Linked DNA regions of Halioglobus japonicus. The protein of the gene in region 2 interacts with the protein of the main gene of each other region in a pairwise test. Links are inferred from orthologs where the notes say so. Each region holds a gene or a part of one and is shown on either strand. Other genes may lie near its edges.

Region 1 (3,772 bases), 1.8 Mb from region 2 along the record:
AGCTGCCACGCCGGCGGAAGCTGTCGAAGACCTCGCTGCGCTGCTGGGCCCGGCTGCGAGGCAGCTGGTTGAAGAGCACAAGCTCGATATCTCCCGCATAACTGGTACCGGCAAGAACGGCCGTATTACCAAAGAAGATATTCTGATGTACATAAAAAGTGGCGATGCCGCTGCTGCCAGTGCGCCTGCCCCGGCCGCTGCTCCTGCGCCTGCCGCAGTACCCGCCACGCCTGTTGCGCCCACTGGCGAGCGGATCGAGAAGCGCGTGCCGATGACCCGCATGCGCGCCAAGATTGCCGAGCGCCTGCTCAATGCCACTCAAGAAACCGCCATGCTGACCACCTTTAACGAGGTGAACATGGCGCCGATGATGGCTCTGCGCAGTAAGTACAAAGAGCAGTTCGAAAAGACCCATAACGGTACGCGCCTTGGCTTTATGGGCATGTTTGTGAAGGCCGCCTGTGAGGCGCTGAAGCGATACCCCGAGGTCAATGCGTCGATTGACGGTAACGACATTGTTTATCACGGCTACCAGGATATCGGTGTAGCGGTATCCACCGAGGGTGGCCTGGTGGTACCGGTGCTGCGAGACGCTGACTTTATGAGCGTGGCTGACGTGGAAGCAGCGGTCAAGGATCTTGGACTGCGCGCACGCGACAACAAGCTGACGATTGAAGATATGACCGGTGGCACCTTCACCGTGACTAACGGTGGCGTGTTCGGCTCATTGATGTCGACGCCTATTCTCAATCCGCCGCAGACCGGCATTCTGGGTATGCACAAGATCCAGGAGCGCCCCATGGCAGTTAATGGCGAAGTGGTGATTCTGCCCATGATGTATCTGGCACTGTCTTACGATCATCGTCTGATCGACGGCAAGACAGCGGTACAGTTCCTGGTGGCGATCAAGGATTTGATTGAAGATCCTGCGCGTATCCTGCTGCAACTGTAATTCTAATGTTTAAATGGCCCCGCTGCGGCGGGCCTGACCTGGACTTGATACGAGAAAACAAATGTCTGAGAAATTCGATGTAGTGGTAATTGGCGCTGGCCCCGCAGGCTATGTGGCTGCAATCAAGGCGGCGCAACTGGGGATGTCCACCGCCTGTGTCGAGCAGTGGCTCGATGACAAAGGCAAGATCAAGCTGGGCGGAACCTGCCTGAACGTCGGCTGTATCCCCTCCAAGGCACTGCTGGACTCCAGCCACAAGTTCCACGAAGCAAAAGCTGACTTTGGCCTGCACGGCATTTCCGTGGGTGAAACGGCGATCGACGTGCCCGCCATGCTGGCGCGTAAGGAAAAGATCGTCGGCCAGCTGACCGGCGGTGTGGCCGGCCTGTTTAAGCACAATGGCGTTACCACCCTGCAGGGCACCGGCAAGCTGCTCGCCGGTACCAAGGTTGAGGTGACGGACAAGGACGGTAACGTCCAGGTCGTAGAAGCGAGCAATGTGATCATCGCGGCCGGTTCACTGCCCATCAACATCCCCTCTGCGCCGGTGGACGGTGACGTCATCGTAGATTCTACCGGTGCTCTGGAATTCTCCGAAGTACCCAAGCGCCTCGGTGTCATCGGCGCCGGTGTGATCGGCCTGGAGCTGGGCTCGGTCTGGGGCCGTCTCGGCGCCGAGGTTGTGGTGCTGGAAGCGCTGGACGATTTCCTGCCCATGATGGACCAGCAGATTTCCAAGGAAACGGCCAAGATTTTCAAGAAGCAGGGCCTGGATATCCGCCTGGGTGCGCGAGTGACCGGCACCGAGGTCAAGGGCAAAGAAGTGGTCGTGTCATACAGCACTGCCGATGGTGAGCACAGCGAAACATTCGACAAGCTTATTGTCGCAGTCGGTCGTCGCCCGCGTTCAGAAGAGCTGTTCAGCTCCGATTCCGGCATTACACTCGATGAGCGTGGCTTTATTTTCGTCAACGACTTCTGTGAGACAGAAGCCCCCAACGTCTACGCGGTAGGCGATGTCGTGCGCGGCCCGATGCTGGCGCACAAGGGATCGGAAGAGGGCATCATGGTCGCCGAGCGTATTCACGGCAAGCCAGCCCAGATGAACTACGATTGCATTCCGTCGGTGATTTACACCCACCCTGAGGTTGCTGCCGTCGGTAAGACCGAGCAGGAACTCAAGGCCGAAGGTGTACCTTACAAGGCGGGCACTTTCCCGTTCGTGGCCAATGGTCGCGCACTGGCCTCCAACGACTCCGATGGTCTGGTCAAGCTCCTGGCCCACGAAGAGACCGACCGCATCCTGGGTTGCCATATTGTCGGCCCTTCAGCGGCTGATCTGGTCCAGCAGGTGGTCATCGCCATGGAATTCGGCTCCAGCGCAGAAGATCTGGCGCTGACGGTGTTTGGTCACCCGACCCTGTCAGAGGCGGTACACGAAGCTGCACTGGCTGTGGATGGTGGGGCGATTCATATCGCCAACAGGAAGAAACGCAAGTAGAATTCGCCCGCGCACGTAACAATAAGACCAATCGCCGGCGTGCACAGGTAAACAGGGGGCTTGATGGGGAAACTCATTGGGCCCGTTAATTAAGCAGCAATAGCTATTTAGAGAAAAGCAGGACAGCACATGAATCTTCATGAGTATCAGGGCAAGCAACTGTTTGCCGAATACGGACTGCCGGTATCCAAGGGGTACGCAGTAGACTCCCCTGAGGATGCGGCAGAAGCGGCGGATCTGATTGGCGGTGATATGTGGGTGGTTAAAGCCCAGGTACACGCAGGTGGTCGCGGCAAGGCCGGCGGCGTAAAGTTGGTCAAGTCCAAGGATGAGATCAGGGAATTCGCCTCCAACTGGCTCGGCAAAAACCTGGTGACCTACCAGACTGACGAAAATGGTCAGCCGGTAAGCAAGATCCTGGTGGAATCCTGCACTGACATTGCCGAAGAACTGTACCTCGGTGCAGTGGTGGATCGCTCCACACGTCGTATCGTGTTCATGGCGTCTACCGAAGGCGGTGTTGAAATCGAGAAGGTAGCCGAGGAAACTCCCGAGAAAATCCTCAAGGCGACCATCGATCCTCTCGCGGGTCCGCAGCCCTACCAGGGCCGTGACCTGGCGTTCAAGCTCGGCCTGACCGGTGTTCAGATCAAGCAGTTCGTTAAAATCTTCATGGGCCTGGCCCAGATGTTCATCGACAAGGACCTGGCGCTGATCGAGATCAACCCGCTGGTGATCACCGATGAAGGCAGCCTGCACTGCCTGGACGCCAAGATCGGCGTCGACAGCAATGCCCTGTACCGTCAGGCGGATCTGCGTGAAATGCACGATCCCTCACAGGAAGACGAGCGCGAAGCGCACGCTGCCCAGTGGGAACTGAACTATGTGGCCCTGGACGGCAACATCGGCTGCATGGTCAACGGTGCTGGTCTGGCCATGGGCACCATGGACATCGTTGCACTGCACGGTGGTTTCCCGGCCAACTTCCTGGACGTGGGTGGCGGCGCTACCAAGGAACGTGTTTCCGAGGCGTTCAAGATCATTCTGTCTGACGACAACGTAAAAGCGGTACTGATCAACATCTTCGGCGGTATCGTACGCTGTGACCTGATCGCAGAAGGCGTGATCGGCGCGGTCGAAGAAGTGGGCGTGGAAGTGCCCGTCGTTGTGCGTCTGGAAGGCAACAACGCCGAACTGGGCAAGAAAGTACTGGCTGAGTCCGGTCTGAACATCATCGCTGCAGAGAGCCTCACTGACGCTGCTCAGCAGGCAGTTAAAGCAGCAGGAGGAGCGGCATAATGAGCGTTCTGATTAACAAG
Region 2 (3,874 bases):
CGCCGGCGGCGGCAAATACCTCGCCGGCCAGGCCGGGAATACGCATTTTCAGGCCGCGCAGGTCATCCGCGGTGTTCAGCTCTTTGTTAAACCAGCCGGCCATCTGCACACCTGTGCTACCCCCGGCAAACGGGACCAGGTTAAAAGGCGCATAGGCTTCGCGCCACAATTCGAGGCCGCCGCCGTAGTGCAGCCAGCCATAGGTTTCCTGGGCGTTAAGGCCAAACGGCACGGCGGTAAAGAATACCGATGAGGGCACCTTGCCCTTCCAGTAGTATGCGGCGCCGTGGCCGGCATCGGCCACCCCCTGGCTCACGGCATCAAACACCCCCAGGGCCGGCACAATCTCTCCTGCGCCATAAACGTGAATCTTGAGGCGCCCACCGCTCATCGCTTCGACGTTGCGGCTGAGGTTAACGGCGGCAGAACCAAGGCCGGGAAAGTTCTTCGGCCAGGTGGTGACCAGTTTCCACTCGATCACCTCGGCATTGCTGACACCACCTCCGGCGTAAACCGGGCCGCTATTGCGTGACGTATCCGTTGCCCATAGGGCAATAACAGCCACCAACGCGGCGACCAGTACCAGAATAATCAGGGGGCTTAAGCGCTTTTCCATATCGCCAGTGGCCATGCCTTGGTTTCCTCAATATTGTTGTTATTCAATCGAACGATGGGGCGCCTGGGTCAGACCAGCTGCAGGTTCGCGTACTGCAATACCAGCCACTTGCTGCCCTCGGTGTCGAAGTTGACTTCAACCCGGGCGGTGTTGCCTCGGCCTTCAAAGTTTAACACGGTGCCCTCACCAAAAATCTGGTGGTAAACACGCTGGCCGAGGCTCAGGCCCGTGTCTGGCACCTCTGCCTGGGAAAGCGTACTCACTGGCCGAGCCACGGTGGTATTGAGCCGCACTTCCTGCAGCAACTCCGCGGGGATCTCACGCACAAAGCGCGATGGTGCGTTAAAAGTTTCGCTGCCGTGCAGGCGTCGCGACTCGGCATAAGTCAGCACCAGCTTTTCCATGGCGCGGGTAATACCCACATAGCAGAGACGACGCTCTTCCTCCATGCGCCCGGGCTCCTCGGCAGACATACGGTGGGGAAACAGGTTTTCCTCCATGCCGGCGAGAAACACCAGGGGGAATTCAAGCCCCTTGGCGGAGTGCAGGGTCATCAATTGCACACTGTCCTCGTGCTCATCCGCCTGGGCATCGCCGGCATCCAGCGCGGCGTTATCCAGAAACTGCTGCAATGGCGACGCATCGTCGCCCTCTTCTGCCACGAACTGCTTGGCAGCGCTGACCAGTTCCTCGAGGTTTTCGATACGCGCCTGCCCCTTCTCACCTTTTTCTTTCTGGTGAAATTCAATGAGTCCAGAGGCGTGAATCACATGCTCGACCAGCTCTTCGAGGGATAGCTCATCCGTGCCCGTGTCGAGTTCATTGATCAACACCGCAAAGCCCTCGAGAGCACCCAGCGCCCGGGCGGGCAGCAGTTTCTCCTCAATCGCTGCGGCAATGGCCTGCCACAGGGAAACGGTACGGCTGCGAGCGACCTCGCGAACCACCTCGAGCGTTTTCGAACCAATGCCACGCGGCGGTGTATTGATGACACGCTCGATAGCAGCGTCGTCGCCGCGACTCTGGATCAGGCGCAGGTATGCCAGTGCGTTGCGAATCTCGAGCCGCTCATAGAACCGCTGGCCGCCGTAAATGCGATAGGGCAAGCCAGCCCTGATCAATCCCTCTTCCAACACCCGGGACTGGGCATTGGAGCGATACAGCACGGCCACTGACGACCGGTTCTGGCCACCGTCAATCCAGTCCTGGGCCTGTTCGACGATGAAGCGGGCTTCGTCGTGTTCATTGAAACCAGCGTAGAGCGTAATGGGATCACCGGACTCACCCGCAGTCCATAGCTCTTTACCCAGCCTGCCAAAGTTAAAGCCAATCACCCCATTGGCAGCCTGCAATATGGTCTGAGTGGAACGGTAGTTCTGCTCCAGGCGCACCGTGCGCGTGCCTTCGAAGTCATCCGCAAAGCGCTGGATATTCTCGATCTTGGCGCCGCGCCAACCGTAGATAGACTGGTCGTCATCGCCGACGGCTATGACCGGAATATGCTTCCCCGCCAGCACCCGCAGCCATGCGTACTGAATCGTATTGGTGTCCTGAAACTCGTCCACCAGAATTTGCTTGAAGCGTCCCTGGTAGTGCGCCAGGACTTCCGGCGCTTTGAGCCAGAGCTCATGAGCGCGCAATAGCAGCTCGGCAAAGTCCACCATGCCGCCGCGCTCACAGGCTTCCTCATAGGCGCGGTATACCTGCAACATAGTCTGGCCAAACAGGTCGCTATGGGGCACATCGATATGCCGCGACCGCAGCCCCTCATCCTTTTGCGAGTTGATGTACCACATGGCCTGCTTGGGCGGCCAGCGGCCCTCGTCCAGTTCGAGTTCGCGGCAAACGCGCTTCACCAGGCGCAGCTGGTCATCGCTGTCGAGAATCTGAAAATTCTGCGGAAGCCCCGCCTCTTTCCAATGCGCTTTCAACAGGCGGTGGGCGAGACCGTGGAAAGTACCCACCCACATGCCATGGGACGGCACCTGGAGCATTTCCTCGATACGCGAGCGCATTTCACGCGCCGCTTTATTGGTAAAGGTCACGGCGAGAATCGACCAGGGCGACAGCCCTTCGGCGCGAATCAGCCACGCAATGCGGTGCACGAGCACCCGGGTTTTGCCACTGCCGGCACCGGCCAGCACCAACAGGTTACCGCTGTCGGCAGCGACGGCTTCTCGCTGGGCTTCGTTAAGGGGGGAGAGAATATCTGATACATCCATGCCCGCATTCTACCCGACAGCCAAGGTCTGCGGTTCACATTTTTTCCATCCGCCACGGGCGCTATACTCACGCGGCACTGCACAGGAATTTCTCGCCATGGCGGCCACCGACAGACCCATACTTCCCGAGATTGAATCTCGCCTGCACAGCCTGCGCCGCTCGGAACGAAAGGTGGCGGAGCTGGTACTCGCCCAGCCTGACCAGGTCATGCACATGCGCGTTGTGGACCTGGCTGCAGCCGCCGGTGTCAGTGAGCCCACCGTTGTGCGCTTCTGCCGCGCCATTGGCTGCGAGGGCTTTGGCAACTTCAAATTGGCACTGGCCCGCAATGCAATGCCAACCTCTTCCGAACCGTTCTCGCTCAACGAGCGGGATACCGCGCGCGACTATACCTACAAGGTGTTTGACGCCACACTGGAAACCCTTACCCAGGTGCGCGACTCACTCGACCTGGATGCGATTGAAGCCGCTGTCGAGGCACTTGCCAACGCCAATAGGGCAGAGTTTTACGGCTTTGGCGCATCCGCTCCGGTTGCCATTGATGCCCAGCACAAGTTTTTTCGTCTGCAGATACCCAGCGCCGCCCATTCAGACCCGCACATTCAGGCCATGGTGGCCATGTCCCTGACCCCGCGCGATGTCGTGGTGGCAATATCCCAGTCAGGTCGCAGCACCGCGCTGCTGGAGGCGCTCGATCGCGTCAGCGAATCAGGCGCTGTCACCATCGGCCTCGCGCCCGGCGGTACGCCGGTGATAGAACGCTGCAGTATCGCCATCCCCATCGACGTCCAGGACCAGGCCGGCGCCCGCTATACACCACTGCCATCGCGTATCGCGCATCTCACGGTCATCGATATTCTCGCGGCGGGCGTGTCCAAGTCCAAGGGCGCCGTCGTCAGTCGCCATCTCGGTCGATTAAGTCGGGGCCTGCAGGACTTGCGCAGCTGAGTTTTGGCAGCATTGGCGGTAGAGGTCTGGTACTATCCCGACAAAGGGGATGGGGTGAGCTGAACATGAATAACGATAAGGATCGCC

The links. Proteins that work in one complex are often made in the same cells at the same time.
Region 1: the proteins of uvrD (region 2) and lpdA interact in binary tests that used the Escherichia coli proteins (3 or more experiments, as listed by UniProt). The link is inferred for Halioglobus japonicus from one-to-one orthologs.

What each region holds. Positions count from the first base shown.
Region 1 is NZ_CP019450.1:2,508,102-2,511,873, forward strand. Bases 336-3,233 are described here. They hold lpdA (dihydrolipoyl dehydrogenase), read left to right. Parts: upstream 336-1,013; coding sequence 1,014-2,453; downstream 2,454-3,233. Other genes in these bases: odhB (2-oxoglutarate dehydrogenase complex dihydrolipoyllysine-residue succinyltransferase), read left to right, coding at 336-952; sucC (ADP-forming succinate--CoA ligase subunit beta), read left to right, coding at 2,583-3,233. In the rest of the region: more of odhB, read left to right, coding at 1-335; more of sucC, read left to right, coding at 3,234-3,752; sucD (succinate--CoA ligase subunit alpha), read left to right, coding at 3,752-3,772. UniProt on the Escherichia coli protein: Lipoamide dehydrogenase is a component of the glycine cleavage system as well as of the alpha-ketoacid dehydrogenase complexes.
Region 2 is NZ_CP019450.1:659,475-663,348, reverse strand. The notes cover bases 262-3,261. They hold uvrD (DNA helicase II), read right to left. Parts: upstream 2,839-3,261; coding sequence 685-2,838; downstream 262-684. Other genes in these bases: BST95_RS03140 (SIS domain-containing protein), read left to right, coding at 2,837-3,261; BST95_RS03150 (TRAP transporter substrate-binding protein), read right to left, coding at 262-631. Outside these bases: more of BST95_RS03150, read right to left, coding at 1-261; more of BST95_RS03140, read left to right, coding at 3,262-3,787; BST95_RS03135 (SPOR domain-containing protein), read left to right, coding at 3,853-3,874. UniProt on the Escherichia coli protein: A helicase with DNA-dependent ATPase activity. Unwinds DNA duplexes with 3'-5' polarity. Translocates on single-stranded DNA with 3'-5' polarity. Initiates unwinding more efficiently from a nicked substrate than double-stranded DNA.